DNA from 4 places in the Bradyrhizobium sp. AZCC 2230 genome. Region 3 is predicted to be linked to each of the others. Evidence: predicted binding sites of a transcription regulator. Region 3 holds the regulator's gene; each other region holds the start of a gene.
What was found. The regulator LexA, encoded in region 3, represses DNA repair genes until DNA is damaged. The targets are predictions, from matches to a motif close to TGTTCNNNNTGTGTTCNG.

Region 1 (4,936 bases), 7.2 Mb from region 3:
GCGCACCGATCAGCAGCTTTGGCCTGTGCAGAACCTTGTCATTGTTGAGCTCCTTCCAGGCGCGCACCACGCCGGCCAGCGTGTTGTGATCGGCAATGCCGATCACGGGAATGCCGAGCTTGCTGGCCTGATGCACATAGGCGCGCGGATCCGAGCCGCCGCGCAGGAAGGAGAAATTGGTGGTGATGCCGATCTCGGCATAAGCGGGCGTAATCATGCGAAGAGACCGTGCACGTACCAGTGGGGCGGAGCGGGCTTGCCGTCGCCGTCGAACACCTCTCCCTCGTAAAGACCATCGCGAAAAATCCAGAAGCGCAGGCCTTCGGCATCCTCGATGCGGAAATAATCCCGCGTCAGCTGCTTGCCGTCCTGCCGCCACCACTCCATCGCGATGCGCTCGGGTCCTTCCACCCGCACCACCGCATGTTTTGCGCGCCGCCAGGTGAATTGATGCGGCGGGCCATCAGGCACGGTCGCGAACGGAACTGTGACCGGCTCCGGCTTGTCGAACAGCCGCAGGGGACGCAACGGCGGCTCGCTCTCGGCGCGCGCCGGCCATTCGGCCTGCATGGCGGCGGCGAGATGATGCTGCGCGGGCGCGGCCAGCACCGCGTGCTCAGGGATATGGGTGTCCTGCGGCAGATGCACAACGACGCGTTTTCCGCCGATGCGCGCGGCAATGCGATCGATCAGCGCGGCGAGCTCGTCATTGTCATGGACATGAGCGTCGAGATCGCGCTGCTCCTGCACCACGATCTCGGTGCGGCTCGCCGACAGGCGCACCATGTCGAAGCCGAAACCGGGATCGAGAGGATCGGCAAGCGCATCGAGACGCTCGCGAAACAGCCGGTCGATCACCGCGCTTCGCGTCACGGGACGTCCGGTCTCGACCATGATCGCGCGCACCACGCCGTCGGTACGGAAGAACGCGGCTTCCAGGCGTCGCGCGCCCTTGCCCTGCTTCTCCATGGAAGCGATCAGCGTGTCGGCCAGCCGCGACAGCGTCATCGCGATCATGGTGTCGGTCGCGATCGGCTCGGCAAAGCGCTTTTCCACGATGTAATCGGGCAGCGGTTTTCGCGGGCTGATCGGCGCATCGCCCTGCCCCAGCGCATGCGCGAGCAGCGTGGAGAACCGCGCGCCGAACCGCGCCGTGATTTCGCTCGGCGTGCGCGAGGCAACATCGCCGATCGTCTTCAGCCCGGCCCGGCGCAGGCCGGTGGTGATCGTCTCGTCCGCACCAAGCGCGGATACTGGAAACCGGTCGATCGCCGCGGCCTCCCCGCCATCGGCGACGATGCTGCCCGTAGCTTGCCGCGTCAGCGTGCGCGCGCAGACCGAGGTGCTGGCGATCGCGGCGCCGATCGCAAAACCCTGGCGCGCCAGCGCCCGAACCAGCGTCTGCAACAGCGCAGCCTCGCCGCCGAACAGATGCGCACAGCCGCTGATGTCGAGGAACAGCCCGTGCGGCGGATCGAGCGCCACCAGCGGTGTGAAGCGGTCACACCAATCGGCGATGTCGCTCAGCGTCTTCGCATCGGCCACGACATCGGCGTCGAACACTTTCAAGTCCGGACACATCGCTCGCGCATTCGCCAGCGGCTGGCCGATGTACAGACCGAGCCGCTCGGCGGCTTCGTCCAGCGCATGGATCACCAGCGCATTGTTGTCCTTGATGACGACGATGCTGGGCTCACCCAACGCGCCGTTGAAGAACCGCTGGATCCGATCGATGGGCAGGCGCGGCAGCCACAGGCTGAGGATACGCCGACGGTTCAGAGAACTGGCACTCATCACACTTCCATTCCATGATCCACCGGCCACACGGGCCATGACGGTTACGCAACAGCTCGACATCGAAACGCGGCGCGCCCCAGGCACTCCAAGGCGCCGCAGGCATTGAGGCCGAACCCGGCGGCGAATGCGCGGCGCGCAGCATCCATCGCGTCTCCGCAGTCGACGGCAAAGGTTGTGCGGCCATCCGCAGCAGCAAGCCGGTGACGCCGGACGACTGCGCGGCCAGCGTCAGCTTGCGGCTCGCGACCAGATCGAACTGCCTCGTCTCGCCCCAGAGCTCGAGCACGACGGCGCCGAGCGCATCGCAGGCGAGCGCATCGGCGGAGGTGCGCAGCGCGCTCTCTACGTCAGCCGCACGCACCATCACCACGCGGCGTGGATCGAGGCCGAGCTCGGCGAGCCCGCTCATCGACAACGCGCCGGTCTCGAGTTCCGAAAAATCCTGCCGCACCCACAGCAGCGGCCGGCGCACCGTGACGCGGCCCGCAAGCCCGGTGACAAAGCCCGTCGCGGCCGCACCCTGACGCCCCTCGCAAAACACCTCGTGGATCGCCGCGCGTGCGAGCCCGCCTTTCAAGGCGTGGTCCACCTCGCGGTGGCCGAGCGCGACGCGGTCGTGATGGTGCACGACCTCTGCGGTCTCGATCCGTTCGATCTGGCTGCGCAAGGTCGCAAGCGCGCTGATGCGTGCGCCGCTCATGCTCGCCGCTCCTCAAAGATTTGATGCCGTGGCTTTCAAAAGAAGAACCAGCGGCTGGCTCATTTGTTCATGATATGTTCTAATATAAAGCTAACGGCGGCCGGGGAGTCAATCGAATTGGTGTTCTGTTGGATTCATGAGCGGAATCAAAGGGATTCAATAATGGACGTGCAACGTAAGCTGGAGATTCTCGCAGACGCCGCCAAGTACGACGCGTCGTGCGCCTCCAGCGGCACCGAGAAGCGGGATTCCAGCGACGGCAAGGGCATGGGGTCGACCGCGCCGGGCATGGGCATCTGCCATTCCTACGCGCCGGACGGACGCTGCATCTCGCTGCTCAAGGTGCTGCTCACCAACGCCTGCAATTACGACTGCCTCTATTGCGTCAACCGCACCTCCTCCAACGTGCCGCGCGCCCGCTTCACCATCGACGAAGTGGTCAAGCTGACGCTGGACTTCTACCGGCGCAATTACATCGAAGGTCTGTTTCTCTCCTCCGGCATCATCCGCAGCCCCGACTACACGATGGAGCAAGTGGTCAGCGTCGCGCGAAAACTGCGCGAGGAGCATCACTTCCGCGGCTACATCCATCTCAAGACCATTCCGGAGGCCGATGACGCGCTGATCGCGGAGGCCGGCAAATATGCCGATCGTCTCTCCATCAATATCGAAATGCCTGAGGAGACCAGCCTGCAGCAATTCGCGCCCGAGAAGGACGTGCGCGCGATCCGCCGCACCATGGGCCGGCTGCGGTTGAAGCTCGACGAAGCCGAGGATATCAGCAGCACAAAGACGAAAGCAAAGCCGCAGCGTTTCGCGCCGGCCGGCCAAAGCACGCAGATGATCGTCGGCGCAGATGGCGCGAACGACCACACCATCCTCCGCACCAGCGCCAATCTCTACGGCTCCTACCGGCTGCGGCGCGTCTATTATTCAGCCTTCAGCCCGATCCCCGACGCCAGCCGCGCGTTGCCTCTGGTACAGCCGCCCTTGCTGCGCGAGCACCGGCTCTACCAGGCCGACTGGCTGATGCGCTTCTACGGCTTCGATGTCGGCGAGATCGTCGACGACAGCGCCATGCTGCCGCTCGACATCGATCCAAAGCTCGCCTGGGCGCTGCGCCACCGCGACCGTTTTCCGCTCGACGTCAACCGCGCCAGTCGCGAGGAGCTGCTGCGCGTGCCGGGCTTCGGCACCAAAGCGGTCGAGCGCATCATCGCCACGCGGCGCACCACCACGATCCGTCTCTCCGATCTCGCGCGGCTGCACGTGCCCCGCAACAAGGCGATGCCGTTCATCGTGCTCAGCGATCACCGGCCCATGCCGCATCGCCTCGACGAGGCGCGGCTGATCGAACGGTTCAAGCCGAAAGCAACACAACTGGGGTTTGGATTCTGATGCAGTACATCATCCTCGACACCGAAACCGATTTCGACGGTTGGCGCAAAGCCGCCCGCACGCTCGTGCTTCATCATGTGAAGCCCACCGATGTCACCTGGGCCGTGCAAGGCGGTGAAGCCGAGTTGTTCGCACCGCCTGCGCCGTCTCCGATCCTCGAGGTCAACGACGGCACCTTCAACGTATCAGGCAAATTCGTCGACCTCGCCCAGGCCGCCATCCTGCATCGCGATGTCAAGCGCTTTGCGATCCTCTATCGCCTGCTGTTTCGGCTGAAGGACAATCACGATCTCATCGAGGTCGCGACCGATCCTGACGTCGCGCTAGCTACAGCGATGGCGAGAGCGGTCCATCGCGACGAGCACAAGATGCACGCCTTCGTGCGCTTCCGCGAGATCGGCCGCGAACGTGACGCGCATTACGTCGCCTGGTTCGAGCCGGAGCATCACATCGTCGAGCTCGCCGCACCGTTCTTCGCCAAGCGCTTTGCCGACATGCCGTGGTCGATCCTGACGCCGGATCTCTGCGCGCATTGGGATGGCCACGCGCTTTCGTTCACGCCGGGCGTGAGCAAGAACGAGGCGCCGGGCGAAGACCGGCTGGAAGAAACCTGGCGGCGCTACTACGCCAGCATCTTCAATCCGGCGCGGTTGAAGGTGAAGGCGATGCAGACGGAGATGCCGAAGAAATACTGGAGGAACCTGCCCGAGGCCTCGATCATTAAGCCCCTGATCGAGGACGCCGAGCGCATGACCGGCGCCATGATCGCCAATGCCGCAACCGATCCGCACAAGCCTCAGAAGCGGCCGGAGGCTCCGATGACACGTAAACCTGCCACCAACGATCTCGACGCGCTCCGCGAAGAAGCTGCGCATTGCCGCGCCTGCCCGCTCTACAAGGACGCGACGCAGACCGTGTTCGGCGAAGGCCCGAAGGACGCCACCATCATGCTGGTCGGCGAGCAGCCCGGCGACAAGGAAGACCTCGCCGGCCATCCCTTCGTCGGCCCGGCCGGACAGATGCTCGACCGTGCACTCGCGG
Region 2 (4,936 bases), 4.7 Mb from region 3:
CGCCCGAGGTTTTCACGGCTCTGGCGTAAGTCGTCTGCTCCGGCGTCAGCGCGGTGTCGAGCAACAGGCCGCCCATGCCGATGATGCCGTTGAGGGGAGTGCGAATCTCGTGCGAGGCCATCGCGAGGAAGCGCGATTTGGCGCGGTTGGCGGCGTCGGCCTGGTCTCGCGCGTCCGACAGCGCGCGTTCGGTCTCGGTGCGGTCGGTGACGTCGCGGCCGACGCTCTGCAATTCGGCAGGCTGGCCGGCATCGTGCCGCACAAAACCCTCGCGCCAGGCAATCCAGCGCGCGCCGACAGGCGTTGCGATCTTCTGGTCGTGGATGCGGGTGCCGTTGCTTTCGCGGGCGCTATCGCCCTGCTCCAGCACATCGAAATCAAAGCGTGTGCCGACCAGCGCGCTGCGGGCCTGCGCGGCGAGCGCGCAATAGGCGTCGTTGGCGAAGGTGATGCGGCCCTGATGGTCGCGCAGCACGATCAGATCGCTCTGCGATTCGAACAGGCTGCGGGCGCGCTCTTCGGCTTCCTTCAGCTCCCAATTGCGATCGATCAGCGCCTCGTTATGGGCGGCGAGCTTCTTCATCCGCTTGTTGACGAAGCGCAGCCGCATGCTGAGGGTCGCCAGCCCAAGGCAGGCCAGCGCAAACAGGAAGCTCGCGCCGATCGCAAAGGTGTTGGGATCGTAGCCGGAATTTGGCGCCCGGCTGCCGGTGACGAAGCCATAGGCGCCGCCGAACGTCGCCGAGAAAATCATGAAAGAGCGGATCGCGAAGGCTATTCGGGGGTGCTGCCGCCTGAAGTGGCGCATGCGCACCTTGATCCGGAACGTCCGACCCATTGCCACCGACCCTTGACCGAAACCTGCCACCGCCGTGCGCGACGATGTCTCGCCGACCTTGCAAACAGCTTGAGGCTTTGCGGCGGCCTCCAAACAGGGTTGACGAGGTGTTAATGCTTCAGAGCGAGGCGGCCTGGAGGGGGAGCGGGCGGTTGCCGCGGGCGCCGACGATCAGGGCTGCCGCTTCCTTCTGCGAGAACGTCTTCGAGCGGACATAGACGCGGTAATCAGCCGGGCCTTCGGTGGAGAGATAGATCACCGGACCGCCGTCGACGGGCTGCGAGGCAATCGTAATGAGGCGGGTCGACGGATTGCCCTGGCAGGCGCCCGGCTCGTCGCTCGTGCCATCGTCGACGACCGCGAAGTCGGCAGCGTCGGCATCGTCGGTGATTTGAACCCGCACCGTGGCCCGCGACAGATCGTCGGTGAAGGCGACATGCACGCCGGCCGTCCAGAACAGGGATGTCAGTTCGACCGAGGTCTCGCCGAGGGCGATGCAGGGCTGCGAGACCGACCCGATCTCATTGCGGGCGAACACCGCAGCCGCCAACAGGGGAACCACCGAGGCCAGGATCTTGAAACGCAACATGACACTCTACTCGCCAGGCCCGGACTGGAACTTGTGGGCCTATGGTTTGCAGAGCGTAAAGGAAACTCGTTACCGCCGGGTTGATGCGCTGGATGATCAGGCCATCTGGCGCACATCCTCTGCGAGTGCGCGGTAGGACAGCGCCTCGGCGAGATGCAGCCGACCGATCTTCTCAGTGCCGTCGAGGTCGGCGAGCGTGCGCGCCACCCGCAGCACGCGGTGATAGCCGCGCGCCGACAGCCGCATGGTTTCGGCGGCCTCGCGCAGCAGCTTTTGCCCCTGCGCGTCCGGCTTGGCGATGTCCTCCAGCACTGACGCCGGCGCCTCGGCATTGGTGCGGATTCGCGGCAGGCCGGCATCGGCATAGCGCGCGAGCTGGATGTCGCGCGCCGCCGCCACGCGCGCGGCAACCTCGGCGGAGCCTTCGGCCGGCGGCGGCAGGATCAGATCGGCTGCGGTGACGGCCGGCACCTCGATGCGCAGATCGATGCGGTCCATCAGCGGGCCGGAGATGCGCGCCTGGTAGTCGCCGGTGCAGCGGTCGATGCGTCCGCGCTTGCAGGCATAGCCGGGCTCGAACGCATTGCCGCAGCGGCAGGGATTCATCGCTGCGATCAGCATGAAGCGCGCCGGATATGTCACGCGGTGGTTGGCGCGGGAGACCGAGACCTCGCCGTTCTCCAGCGGCTGGCGCAGCGAATCCAGCACGCGCGGATCGAACTCGGGCAGCTCGTCGAGGAACAGCACGCCCTGATGCGCCAGCGAGATCTCGCCGGGCTTTGCGCGCGCGCCGCCGCCGGTGAGGGCGGCCATGCTGGCGGAATGATGCGGCGAACGAAATGGCCGCTGCGATGTCAGCGCGCCACCCTCGATCTCGCCGGCGACGGAGGCGATCATCGAGACCTCGAGCAATTCGCCCGGCGACAGCGGCGGCAGGATCGAGGGCAGGCGCGCGGCCAGCATCGATTTGCCGGCGCCGGGCGCGCCGATCATCAGGAGGTGATGCCCACCCGCGGCTGCGATCTCCAGCGCCCGCTTGGCGCTCTCCTGGCCCTTGATGTCGCGCAGATCGAGCGGCGAGGTGGCTGCCTCATGCACTTTCGGCACGGGCCGCGACAGCACTTGCGTGCCCTTGAAATGGTTGGCGATCTGAATCAGCGAGTGCGCGGCGACGATCTGGATATCCGGGCTCGCCCACGCCGCTTCCGAGCCGCAGGCCGCCGGACAGATCAGGCCTTCCTCGCGCACATTGGCGCCGATCGCGGCGGGCAGAACGCCGGCCACCGGTGCGATCGAGCCGTCGAGGCCGAGCTCGCCGAGCACGGTAAAGCCGGTCAGCGCATCCGGCGGGATCGCGCCGATCGCCGCCATCAGCCCGAGCGCGATCGGCAGATCGTAATGGCTGCCTTCCTTGGGCAGGTCGGCAGGGGCGAGATTGACGATGATTCGCCGCGCCGGCAGCGCCAGCCCCGAGGCGATCAGCGCGGAGCGGACCCGCTCGCGCGCCTCCGACACCGCCTTGTCGGGAAGGCCGACGATGGCGAAGGCCGGCAGGCCCGGCGCGACCTGCACCTGCACGTCGACCGCGCGGGCCTCGATCCCCTCAAAGGCGACTGTCGAAACCCGCTGAACCATGCTGCTCCCCTCGCACAATCGAGGGTAGCAGAGCGGGATCGACCTGACAAGAACAATACGGGAACGAAAGCGAGGGCGCCGCGAAACCTAACGACCGGTAAACGGGACGAGGACACTAAGCTTCGACTACGCCTCGAATGCGACCGGCTACGCTCAGCACATTCCAACGAATGTCCGCTACTCCTAGGGGTGCGGGATGGGCCGTGACGTAACGGGTGAACAATTCAAATGCTTGCAAATCGCCGGAAGAGCGAACGTCGGATGTGCACCCGGCTTGCCAAGATTCATTTTGGCGCCGGATCGCTGCCGCGGGACTGCACGATCACGGATATCTCGGATGGCGGCGTGAAGGTCGTGGCGGAGTTTCTGGAAGTGCCGCCGCAATTCACCATCATCTTCGCACCGGACTATTCCCGCCAATGCCGCCTGCGCTGGCGCATCGGCTGCGAATTCGGTGCGGAATTCACCGACTGAGCCTAAGGGGCGCGTTTCCTTAACGGGAATTTAGCGTTAATCGGCAAAGCATCTCTGATCAGTCCGCCGGCGGTGATCAGAGTATGTCCAAGCGTTCGTCCCTTGCCTCTCCCCCGGCGAGATTCCTGCTTCCCGCGCTTCTGGTGCTCGCCCTCGGTGGCTGCCAGACCACGAGCCTGGAGGATGTGACCGGCGCGCTCGGCGTCGGTGGCAAGTCGGAGCCTGCCGCGACCGCAGACGCCAAGCCCGACATGGACGGCTTGCGCGAGCGCTATCGCGCCAAGCCCGGCGATCCCGCCATCGCGCTCGACTACGGCATGGCGCTGCGCGAGACCGGCCAGCGCGCCCAGGCGGTCGCGGTGATGGAGCAGGCCGTGCTCGCCCATCCCAGCAACAAGGCGCTGCTCGCCGGCTATGGCCGCGCGCTCGCCGACAATGGCAATTTCCAGCAGGCTTTCGACGTGCTCGGCCGTGCGCATACGCCCGAGGATCCGGACTGGCGCATCCTGTCGGCGCAGGGCGCCGCGCTCGATCAGCTCGGCCGCAACGAGGAAGCGCAGCAATATTACGCCGCGGCGCTGAAGATCGTGCCCGACGAACCGGCCGTGCTGTCCAATCTCGGCCTGTCCTATGTGCTGCAAAACAATCTGCCGAAGGCCGAACAGGTGCTCGGCCGCGCCTATCAGCGCAATCAGAACAATGCGCGGATCCGTGCCAATCTCGCACTCGTGCTGGGATTGCAGGGCCGTCAAACCGAGGCTGAAATCCTCGTGAAGGCCGATCTGCCGCCGGATCAGGCGGCGGCAAAGGTCACGGCGCTGCGCGAGTTGCTGTCGAAGAAGCAGCAGCAGCGGGCGGAGAAGTAATCCGCCGCCGCTGGGAGTCCTGCTCGCTCGAAAACGCTATAGCGTTTACGACGCCTTGCGATGCGGGGCGGATGCGCGTCCGGTCCTGCCCTTCAGCTTCTTCAAGAGCGGTCCGAGCAGCGAGCGCTTCGGCTTCTTCACCTCGCCGCGTCCCGCCAGACGGTTGGCCATGTTCTGGAACAGCTCGGTGGTGCGGTGGCTCTTGGAGACCTCCGCGATCATCTGGCCGTTATTGGCGGCGGTCGAAAACAGCTTCGAATCGAACGGGATCACCGCCAGCGGCTGGCTCTCCATCGTCTTGGCAAACGATTTGACGTCGATCTCGGCGCGCTTGTGCATGCCGACCTGATTGATGCAGTAGAGCGGCGGCCGGTCGTTCGGCCGCGCGGTCTTGAGCACGGTCAGCATGTTCTTGGTGTTGCGTAAGTTGGCGAGATCCGGCTCGGCCACGATGACGATGTCGTCGGCATTGACCAGCGCGCGCTTGGTCCAGGCCGACCATTGATGCGGCACGTCGAGCACGATGCAGGGCGT
Region 3 (4,936 bases):
TATGAGCGTAACAGCGAGGCTTACCGGCTGCATGAGGTCGGCAAGATCAGCGACGAGGACTATTTCCAGTCGCTGCGCTCATCGCTCGGCATCGGCATTTCGGATGCGCAGTTCCTGGAGGGATGGAACGCGATCTTCGCAGGCGAGATGCCCGACATCGCGGAATTGCTGCCGCGCGCGGCGAAGCAGATGCCGCTCTATGCCTTCTCCAACACCAACCGCCCCCATGTCGACCATTTCTCGAAAGAGTATGCCGATCTGCTCGGCCATTTCCGCGAGCTGTATCTCTCCTCCAGCATCGGCCTGCGCAAACCGGATGCGGAAGCCTTCGACCACGTCGTCGCCGCGATGGGCGTGCCGGCCAACCGGATCGTGTTCTTCGATGACCTCGCCGAGAATATCCAGGGCGCCCGCGCCCGCGGGCTGACGGCGGTGCATGTCACTTCGCCCCGCGACGTCGGCAATGCACTGAAGGTGCTGGGGATCTGACCGCCTCCTCACCCCGCCGAATCGGCGAATTCCGGACCTATTTCATTCGGAACTGACGAACCAACGCACTTTGTGCATTTTTGTACAGAGTTCCGGGAACGGAATGCCCGCTTCCGGACTCTAGAGTCCGTTGGGTATTCTACGAACGGACGTATCATCGTGTTGGGCAAAACCTACCTTACCAAGCAGGCCTCCCTGCTGGTCAAATTCGCCACCACCACCTCAAATTCCGAGCTTTCAGCCAAGCTGATGAGCAAGGCCGCCGACCTGAAGGCCCAGGCCGATCCGATGCCCGACAGGGATCAGGGCCCCCAAGCGCCTGATGTCAGTCCGGCAAAGTAACCGGCGACCTAACTGGGCGCAGTTCTCGTCATCCCAGTACTTGCCATGGCGATCTCGTGCCGCTCCATCTCGCCTTCCGGATCATGCCGCGGCTGGCTTGACGCTCACACTCGATCGCCGCGCGGATGACGCAGGATAAATCATCCTGTGCGACCGCCGTTTTGCCTCTGCGCCTGCACTCGGCTAAAACTCTCGCCGCTGATTTGCCCGAACGGGCGTAGCTGGAGTTTTCACTCGTGGCCTTGATGCCGGTTTCTGACGCGCTCGCCGCGGTGCTTGCCGGCGCGGAGCCACTGCCTGAAGAGACGATCGCACTCGACGCGGCCTTCCATCGCGTGCTCGCGCGCGACGTCGCCGCGCGGCGGACGCAGCCTCCGCAGGCGATGTCGGCGATGGATGGCTATGCCGTCCGCGCGGCCGATGCGGCCAAGGTCGACGCGCAGCTCAACGTCATTGGCGAGGTCGCTGCAGGCCGGCCGTTTGCAGGAACCGTCGGCGCCGGCGAAGCCGTCCGGATCTTTACTGGTGGCGTCGTTCCCGACGGCGCCGATGCGGTCGTGATCCAGGAGGACACCGTCGCCGATGGCAAGCGCATCACGATCAGGGAGGCCGCCGTCGCCGGGCGGCACATCCGCCCGGCCGGCATCGACTTCTCTGAGGGTGACGTGCTCCTGCGCAAGGGCGCCCGGCTGACCGAACGCGACCTCGCGCTCGCCGCCGGCATGAACCACCCGCAGCTTGGCGTCCGCCGCCGTCCAAAGGTCGCGATTCTCGCCACCGGCGACGAGCTGGTGATGCCGGGCAGCACGCCCGGCCATGGCCAGATCGTCTATTCCAACGGCTACGCCCTGCATGCGCTCGCCCGCAGCGAGGGCGCTGACACCATCGACCTCGGGGTTGCCGCCGACACGCTTGCCGCCACCACCGCCGGCATCCGCCGCGCGCGCGAATCCGGCGCCGACATCCTGATCACGACCGGCGGTGCCTCGGTCGGCGACCACGATCTGGTGCAGCAGGCGCTTCGGGACGAAGGCACCTCGATGGCGTTCTGGAAGATCGCGATGCGGCCGGGCAAGCCGATGATGAACGGGCAGCTCGGCGCGATGCGCGTGATCGGCCTGCCCGGCAATCCCGTGTCATCCTACGTTTGCGGCTTCCTGTTCATGGTGCCGCTGATTCGCGCGCTGTCGGGCCGTTCCGTGGTTCACCACCGCCGCGAGCGCGCCGTGCTCGGCCGCGACGTCGGCGCCAATGACCAGCGCGAGGACTATCTGCGCGCGCGCCTCGATGTGCGTGATGACGGCACGCTGATCGCGCTTCCCGTCAATCACCAGGACTCCTCGCTGCTTACGAATCTCGCTGCGGCACAGGCACTTCTCGTGCGCGCACCGTTCGCGCCGAAGGCCGAAGCCGGCGCTGCTTGCGAGGTGCTGCGACTGCCCGTTTGAGCGCATCGTTCGCAACCGTTCCGCGAACTTTGCCGCGTTCACGGTAAATTAAGCAGTTGCGGAACATGTATCGAACATATAGTGTCCGTTCATGATTTGTTTCGAGCGTGTAGCGGCTTATTGCTGAATTCAGCGTCTCGGAATCGAACGACATCAACCGGGGGATTTTGGTCGAGATGTTAACGCGCAAACAATACGAGCTCCTGCGGTTCATCAGCGAGCGCCTGAAGGAAAGCGGTGTGCCGCCCTCCTTCGACGAGATGAAGGACGCGCTCGATCTGCGCTCGAAATCGGGCATCCATCGCCTGATCACTGCGCTCGAGGAGCGCGGCTTCATCCGCCGCCTGCCCAACCGCGCCCGCGCCATCGAGGTGATCAAGCTGCCTGAGCTGCAGGCCGCCGCCGGCAGCCGCCGCGGCTTCACGCCGAGCGTCATCGAGGGCAATCTCGGCAAGGTGCGCACGACCTCCAGCCCGCCCGCCGACGACGGCGAGCGTCCCGTCGCGGTGCCCGTCATGGGCCGGATCGCGGCCGGCACGCCGATCGAGGCGTTGCAGACCCGCAGCCACACCATCAGCGTCCCGCCCGACATGCTCGGCTCGGGCGAGCACTACGCGCTCGAAGTGCGCGGCGACTCCATGGTGGAAGCCGGCATTCTCGACGGCGACATGGCGCTGATCCAGCGCAACGAGAGCGCCGACACCGGGGACATCGTGGTCGCCCTGATCGACGACGAGGAAGCGACACTCAAGCGTTTCCGCCGCCGCGGCGCTTCGATCGCGCTCGAGCCGGCCAATGCGGCCTATGAAGTGCGCATCCTGCCGCCCAACCGGGTCAAGATTCAGGGCAAGCTGATCGGGCTCTACCGCAAGTACTGAGCGCTCGCGCGCCATCAACGATTGGAGCGGACGATTGTCCGCTCCGGCTGGATAGTCTTTCTGGTTTTGCACAGATTATCCGGCCCCCTCTCCAGCGCTACATCCTCGGCACGCCGCGACGAAGCACGCATCGCTTCGCAGGCCCTTGAGAGACCGAGGATATAACCATGCGCAAGATCATTTTGAGCACCGTCACGATGGCGCTGATCGCAATATCAGCGTCGCAGGCCTTCGCCGCACAGTCGCAGCACCACGCCCGCAAGGCACCGCAGGCGACGACGAGCGAACAATTCCGCAATGCCCGCAACGCCATCACGCAGCCATCACAACCGGCCTGGCAATATTCCGGCTGGTCGGCACCCGCAGGCCGCTAACGCAGCACGCTCGCCAAATGCACGGGAGCAGGCTTTGTTCCTCGTGCGTTTGAAAAAGATAATGTGATCGCGCTCTGCGGATGCGAGCCGCAGATTTGCCCACAAACAAGCATAAGATCGCGGGCTTCCACTCTGATAGGGGCCTGCGCCTCCGAGACAGAGGCGTGGGTCGCTATCCTGATTGAGGAGCACCCGATGTGTGACTACAGCCTGCATGCCGTCGCGACGCGTCCCGCAGAAGTCGGCGAGACGATCGTCACGACAACGTTCCGCGGCACCTCGACGCGCGGCTTCGCCTCCGAAGCCGACATGTCGGTCGCGGTCTGTCTGCTTCCGGGAACGGAGCTCGCCTTCGCCGACAACGTCCGCTACGACAATCGCTGGATCTGGACCCGCACCGTCAACTCGCGCGTCGGCAAGTTCGGCAAGGTCGATCCGCACATTCCCGATCGCCATCACGACGCGATCGAATTCCCCGACGGCAAGTACGTGCTGGTAACGCAGCTCGTCGAAGGCCAGCGCGCAACCGTGCTGCAACTGCCCGTGACCCAGCCGCTCGGCGAGCGCGAGCACACGCCACAGATCACCGCCGACAGGCCGCCGACCATCACCCGCCTGCCGATCGGCTGAGCTGTCGATCTCAATCCTCGGCCTGAAGATCGGCCTCCGACGGTGTTGCGTCCCGGACGCGCGGAGCTGCCGACCGCGGCATGAGGGTCTGTTCGAAATCTCCCTCGCCGGCCGCCGCCGGCGACCAGGGGCGGTTTGCGCCCCTCGCCTTCACCGCGTCAATCGCAAAACCGTCGCCGCGCTGCGTCAGCGCCAGCGCGCCCTGGCGCGCGAGACGCGGGCGATCGACCACCATCGCACCACAATCCGACGGCGCGGGCCTTGCCGTCACGACCAGTGCCGCGCGGCTGCAATCGTCGGCCAGCGCATCGATGCGCAGTGCCTGCGCGATCATCCGGCCGTCGGCGAGTGGCGTCACGCAGCCGGTCTCGTCGCACGACACGCCGTCACTGAGCGAGGCGCTGGTGGCATCGCGCGGGTCGGCGTCCGCAGCTAACCACTCCTTGAGCAGGAAATTGTCCTTGTTGGTCCGCATCAGATGCAGCTGCCCATCCCTGCCCCGCACCGCGACGTTCTGCCCATCGCCGGCGATGAGGATGTCGGGTTGCCGCACCGACAGGCCCCAGACGGTCGCCGCCACGAGCACGAACGCGCCCGACCAGCGCAGCGGCGTGCGCAGCAGGCCCATCAGGATCAGGCCGACGCTCGCAGCGATGAGTGGCGCCATACCAAATGCCGGGAGACGGCCGACTGCGCCAGGCAGTGCCGCCACCCAGCGTGTGACCGCGATCATCCAGTCGATGCCGATTCCCATCAGCCACCAGAACACACCATC
Region 4 (4,936 bases), 120 kb from region 3:
ATGACGCCGCCGGTCGGAAAATCCGGTCCCGGCACGATGTTGATGAGCTCATCAATGGTCAGCGCGGGATTGTCGATCAACGCGACGCAGGCATCGATGACCTCGCCGAGATTGTGCGGCGGAATGTTGGTCGCCATGCCGACGGCGATGCCGCCAGCGCCGTTGACCAGCAGGTTCGGAAACTTGGCCGGAAGAACCGACGGCTCGGTCTCGTTGTTGTCGTAGTTCGGCTGGAAGTCGACGGTGTCCTTGTCGATATCGGCCAGCAGGGCCAGCGCCGACTTGGTCAGTCGCGCTTCGGTGTAACGATAAGCGGCCGGCGGATCGCCATCGACCGAGCCGAAATTGCCCTGACCGTCGATCAGCGGCACGCGCATCGAGAAGTCCTGCGCCATGCGGACCATCGCGTCGTAAATCGACTGGTCGCCGTGCGGATGATACTTACCGATGACGTCGCCGACCACGCGGGCTGACTTGACGTACTTCTTGTCGGGCGTGTGCCCCTGCTCGTGCATCGAGTACAGGATGCGGCGATGCACCGGCTTCAACCCGTCGCGGGCATCAGGCAACGCACGCGCCACGATCACGCTCATGGCGTAATCGAGGTAGGACTTCTTCATCTCCTCGAAGATGGAGACGGGACGAATATCCGAGCGCTCCGGCTCGTCGCCGGTCTTCTTGTTGTCGTCGTCAGCCAAGGGGGAATCCGGTGAGTTTTTATCTGGGAATCATATAGCGCATCGAGGCCCTGATAACCACCCTTGCAAGCCGTTGGGAAGCGGTTTTTCCGTTTGTTTTTCCAGAGACTTACGCGCTTCTCGCCACCGTCGTCAGCGGCACCGGAACAAGCCACCCGGAACCGCCAATTATGTCCCGAAAAACACCTGGTGCATGATGCGCCCGGGCACCAGCGTGAACAGGCCCGCCACGACCAGCGCGCCGATGAACGTCATGACCATGATGCGCCGGTGATCGGCGACCCGATGGGTATGCGCCCGCCACACCGCGAGCGGCAGCATCACCAGCGTGAAGATCGACAGGAGGTGGATCAGGCTGAACGGCCCAACCATGCGGATCTGGTGGATCCAGAACGACGACGCGGCCACCACGGCCATGAGCGCCACCCAGATCCAGCCGACCGTCCGATGGGGCAGCGTGCCCTTTGGCGCAGCGAATTGGACGATGCCAAGCACGAAGGCCGCCATCGCCGCGAAGGCGTGCAGCGGGATCGCCGGGGCAGCATCAAGCAGAGGCGCGAGGTTCATGTGGCGCGTCCTCCGGGCAGGAACCGACCATGTGAATATGATTAACATGAAGTTAATACCATTCACATCGCAGCCCGTCAAAGGCTTGAGGCAGCACATGAGGCGAGCTCCAAAAAGCCAAACCAGCCGGCCAATTGGCAGGAAATCCTGCCGCCTCACGCGAGCCGGCAACGCTGATGAGAAGAGCGGCCCTCTCCAACATGACGGGGACGCCGATGATTCCGCCCGCTACCAAAAAGGTGTGTATCTAGACCGAGGTGGCTCGGACTATTCCGGTCCCTCCTGCTGGAGCGGTCAAAGTGACCAACGTCCTCTTCGTCTGCAGCGTCAATCGCCTGCGCAGCCCGACCGCCGAACACGTCTTTTCGACCTGGCCCGGCATCGAGACCGACTCGGCCGGCGTCTCGAACGACGCGGACGTGCTGTTGTCGACCGAGCAGGTCGAATGGGCCGACATCACCTTCGTGATGGAAAAGGCCCACCGGAACAAACTGAACCGGAAATTCCGCGCCAGCCTGAATGGCAAGCGGGTCATCTGCCTCGAGATTCCGGACGACTATGAATTCATGGATCCGGTCCTGGTCCGGATGCTCGAAAGCCGCGCGGGCCGCTTCCTGTCCCGCCCCGCGCCGACTCGTCCCAGCCGCGTCGAAGGCTGAGGTTCAGAACGGGATATCGTCGTCCATGTCGTTGTTGCGGCCACCACCGCCGCCGGCGGCCACGGGACGGCGCGGCGCGCTGCTGACCGGACCGGACGAGCCGAAATCGCCGCCCGGCTCGTCGCCGAAGCTGCCGCCTCCGCCACCACTGCGGCCATCGAGCATCGTCAGCGTCGAGTTGAAGCCCTGAAGCACGACCTCGGTGGAGTACTTCTCAACGCCCGCCTGGTCGGTCCATTTGCGGGTCTGCAGCGCGCCCTCGATGTAAACCTTGGCGCCCTTCTTCAGGTACTGCTCGGCGACCTTGCAGAGACCTTCATTGAAGATCACGACGCGATGCCACTCGGTCTTTTCCTTGCGCTCGCCGCTGTTCTTGTCGCGCCAGGTCTCCGAGGTGGCGATGCTCAGATTCGCGATCGGCCGCCCGTCCTGGGTGCGGCGGATTTCCGGATCCTTGCCGAGGTTTCCGACCAGAATGACCTTGTTGACGCTTCCCGCCATCGCCGCTCTCCACTCCAAATGCCACTGAATTTCGAAAAGGCGCGCCCGCGCTGTCGCCTGTTGGGCCGACCCTATACGCTTACGAGCACCGATCGGCCCGCCGCAGCCTCGGTTATCCCCATATATAGCATCGATCCGAGGTTTGTTCCAGATTTGTTCCCATCAAAATCGCCCCTGAAAACGGAGCCCTCGGGGTGTCTCCGTGTCACTCCCGCGTCCCGTCGACGGGAGCCTTTTCAGGCCCCCGCCTACCAGCCGTTCCGTCGTCGCAAGGTACTGATATCCTCCTGATTTCATTCGATATCTGAGACCGGCCTCGTGCCGGCCGTTTTGTTGCGGGTTCCCGATGGAAACTGTGGGCCAGCCATTATTACATTTTGTGTCCGTTGTGACTTTTGAGAGACACAACTTGCAGCTTCAGTGGTGTAGGCATGACGTGAGTTGGACCGGAACGTCCGATGCTGCTTCCGACGCACGGAAGTCGAAAACAGAAACTGGGACTGGGATTTGTTGAATATGAAAAAGATCTTGTTGGCTTCGGCCTCTCTGCTCGCCCTCACTGGCGCCGCTTCGGCTGCCGATCTGGCGGCTCGCCCCTACACCAAGGCTCCGGTGGCTGTGGCTTCGGTCTACAACTGGACCGGCTTCTACATCGGCGGCAACGCCGGTGGCGGCTCGAGCCACAATTGCTGGGATACGACCAGTGTCGCCGGCGCCGCCGTCCCCACGACGAGCGAGGGTTGCCATAATGCGACCGGCGCCCTCGTCGGCGGCCAGATCGGCTATCGCTGGCAATCCACCAACTGGGTGTTCGGCGTCGAAGCCCAGGGTGATTGGGCTGACCTGAAGGGCTCGAACACCAGCTCGCCCGCCGCTTTCTTCCCGCTGGTGAACAATACCAAGATCGACGCGCTCGGCCTCTTCACCGGCCAAGTGGGTTATGCCTGGAACAACGTGCTCTGGTACGTGAAGGGCGGCGCGGCCGTCACCCACAACAAGTTCAGCGGCACTCTGGCTGGTGTCACATTCGGCACCGCGACCGACACGCGTTGGGGCGGCGCCGTCGGCACCGGCATCGAGTTCGGCTTCGCTCCGAACTGGTCGGTCGGCGTCGAATATAACCACCTGTTCATGGGCAAGCACACCGACAGCTTCACCGCGTTTGGCTTGCCCTTCCGCGCTGACAGCATCAAGCAGGACGTGGATATGGCCACCGTCCGCCTGAACTACACCTTCGGCGGCCCGATCGTCGCCAAGTACTGAGTTCAAGTACTGAGCTTCGTCTCCAACGCCATTGCGTTACGAAAGGCCGGCCTCGCGCCGGCCTTTTTGTTTTCGCGGCCCGGTGTGCTGAACCGTCAAGGAATCACAGGGCGCGCGCGTAGCGCCCGCGCATTGGTTCGGCGAGTCGGGGACGTGATATGAAGATCTGGGCAGTGGCTGCGATCAGCCTGTTCGCATTCGGTCCACTTGCACCGGCCGTTGCCGCGGATCTCCCGCTCTATTCCAAGGCGCCGGTGGCGCCTGTACCCGCCCTCGAATGGACCGGCGTCTATGGCGGCCTCAATGGCGGCGGCGGGCTCGGCCATGCCTGCTGGAGCGTTGTCGCCGCCGGCGGCGTTGCGATCAATCCAGCCGTCGGCGAAGGCTGCCACAACGCCAGCGGCGGCACGGTCGGTGCCCAGCTCGGCTATCGCTGGCAGAAGGCGCACTGGGTTCTTGGCGTGGAAGGCCAGGGCAACTGGGCCGACTTCAAGGGCAACAATGTCAGCCTGGTGCTAGCGCCGCTGAACAACCGGACCAGGATCGACAGCTTTGGTCTGTTCACCGGCCAGCTCGGCTACACCGTGAACAGCCTGCTGTTCTACGGCAAGGCCGGTGCTGCCGTCGCTCATGACAAATACGACGAGTTCATTCCCGGCGTCGGCGTCGTGTCCAACACGCTCAGCCAGACTCGCTGGGGCTACAGCGCAGGCTTCGGCGTGGAATACGCCTTTGCGGAGAACTGGTCGGTCGGCGGCGAGTACGACCATCTGTTCCTCGGCCATCACGGCGGCGATCTCGCCAGCAGCATCCTCGTTCCGCCCGGACGCACCGAGCGGATCGGTCAGGACGTCGATATCGGGCTGCTCCGCGTCAACTACCGCTGGGGCGGCCCGGTCGTCGCCAAATACTGAGCGAGCCCGCGAATTCAGCGCCATCGAAGGCCGGCCTCACGCCGGCATTTTGCTGTTCCGTTCGTCGCAATGCCAAGCTCTGCTGCCAAGTGCCGCCAGCGCGCCAACAATCCGTTGACGATTCGCAAGGTCCCACTGGAAATCCGTCCTCGTTCTTCCTACGTTCGCTGACAACCCCATCGGCGCCGATCCCGGTTCCGGGCGAAGCGCGCCTTTTACGTCGGCGCGATCGCGTACCTTTGGGATTCCTTGAGGGCAACTCGGATGGATGAAGTGATCAAGGCGAAGCGCCAACAGCAGAATGCGGGGTCACACCTGCACGCAATCACGATCC

Region 1: a site for LexA is predicted at 2,562-2,579, ahead of V1280_RS41735 (putative DNA modification/repair radical SAM protein). Genes of this name have one in related genera too.
Region 2: a site for LexA is predicted at 3,111-3,128, ahead of V1280_RS30250 (YifB family Mg chelatase-like AAA ATPase). Genes of this name have one in related genera too.
Region 4: a site for LexA is predicted at 2,569-2,586, ahead of V1280_RS07085 (single-stranded DNA-binding protein). Genes of this name have one in related genera too.

The regions. Positions count from the first base shown of each region.
Region 1 covers NZ_JAZHRS010000001.1:8,777,464-8,782,399, reverse strand. Annotated here, with positions in the region: gene V1280_RS41750 (error-prone DNA polymerase) at 1-217, opposite strand, end outside; gene V1280_RS41745 (Y-family DNA polymerase) at 214-1,794, opposite strand; gene V1280_RS41740 (ImuA family protein) at 1,694-2,497, opposite strand; gene V1280_RS41735 (putative DNA modification/repair radical SAM protein) at 2,660-3,895, shown strand; gene V1280_RS41730 (UdgX family uracil-DNA binding protein) at 3,895-4,936, shown strand, end outside.
Region 2 covers NZ_JAZHRS010000001.1:6,303,188-6,308,123, forward strand. Annotated here, with positions in the region: gene V1280_RS30240 (ATP-binding protein) at 1-838, opposite strand, end outside; gene V1280_RS30245 (hypothetical protein) at 957-1,427, opposite strand; gene V1280_RS30250 (YifB family Mg chelatase-like AAA ATPase) at 1,524-3,062, opposite strand; gene V1280_RS30255 (PilZ domain-containing protein) at 3,291-3,536, shown strand; gene V1280_RS30260 (tetratricopeptide repeat protein) at 3,620-4,402, shown strand; gene V1280_RS30265 (AAA family ATPase) at 4,448-4,936, opposite strand, start outside.
Region 3 covers NZ_JAZHRS010000001.1:1,583,401-1,588,336, forward strand. Annotated here, with positions in the region: gene V1280_RS07645 (HAD family hydrolase) at 1-489, shown strand, start outside; gene V1280_RS07650 (hypothetical protein) at 649-831, shown strand; gene V1280_RS07655 (molybdopterin molybdotransferase MoeA) at 1,068-2,279, shown strand; gene lexA (transcriptional repressor LexA) at 2,456-3,157, shown strand; gene V1280_RS07665 (hypothetical protein) at 3,325-3,531, shown strand; gene V1280_RS07670 (hypothetical protein) at 3,727-4,161, shown strand; gene V1280_RS07675 (ComEC/Rec2 family competence protein) at 4,172-4,936, opposite strand, start outside.
Region 4 covers NZ_JAZHRS010000001.1:1,467,780-1,472,715, forward strand. Annotated here, with positions in the region: gene gyrA (DNA gyrase subunit A) at 1-698, opposite strand, end outside; gene V1280_RS07075 (DUF2306 domain-containing protein) at 867-1,265, opposite strand; gene V1280_RS07080 (low molecular weight protein tyrosine phosphatase family protein) at 1,565-1,924, shown strand; gene V1280_RS07085 (single-stranded DNA-binding protein) at 1,928-2,425, opposite strand; gene V1280_RS07090 (outer membrane protein) at 2,942-3,688, shown strand; gene V1280_RS07095 (outer membrane protein) at 3,847-4,602, shown strand; gene uvrA (excinuclease ABC subunit UvrA) at 4,867-4,936, shown strand, end outside.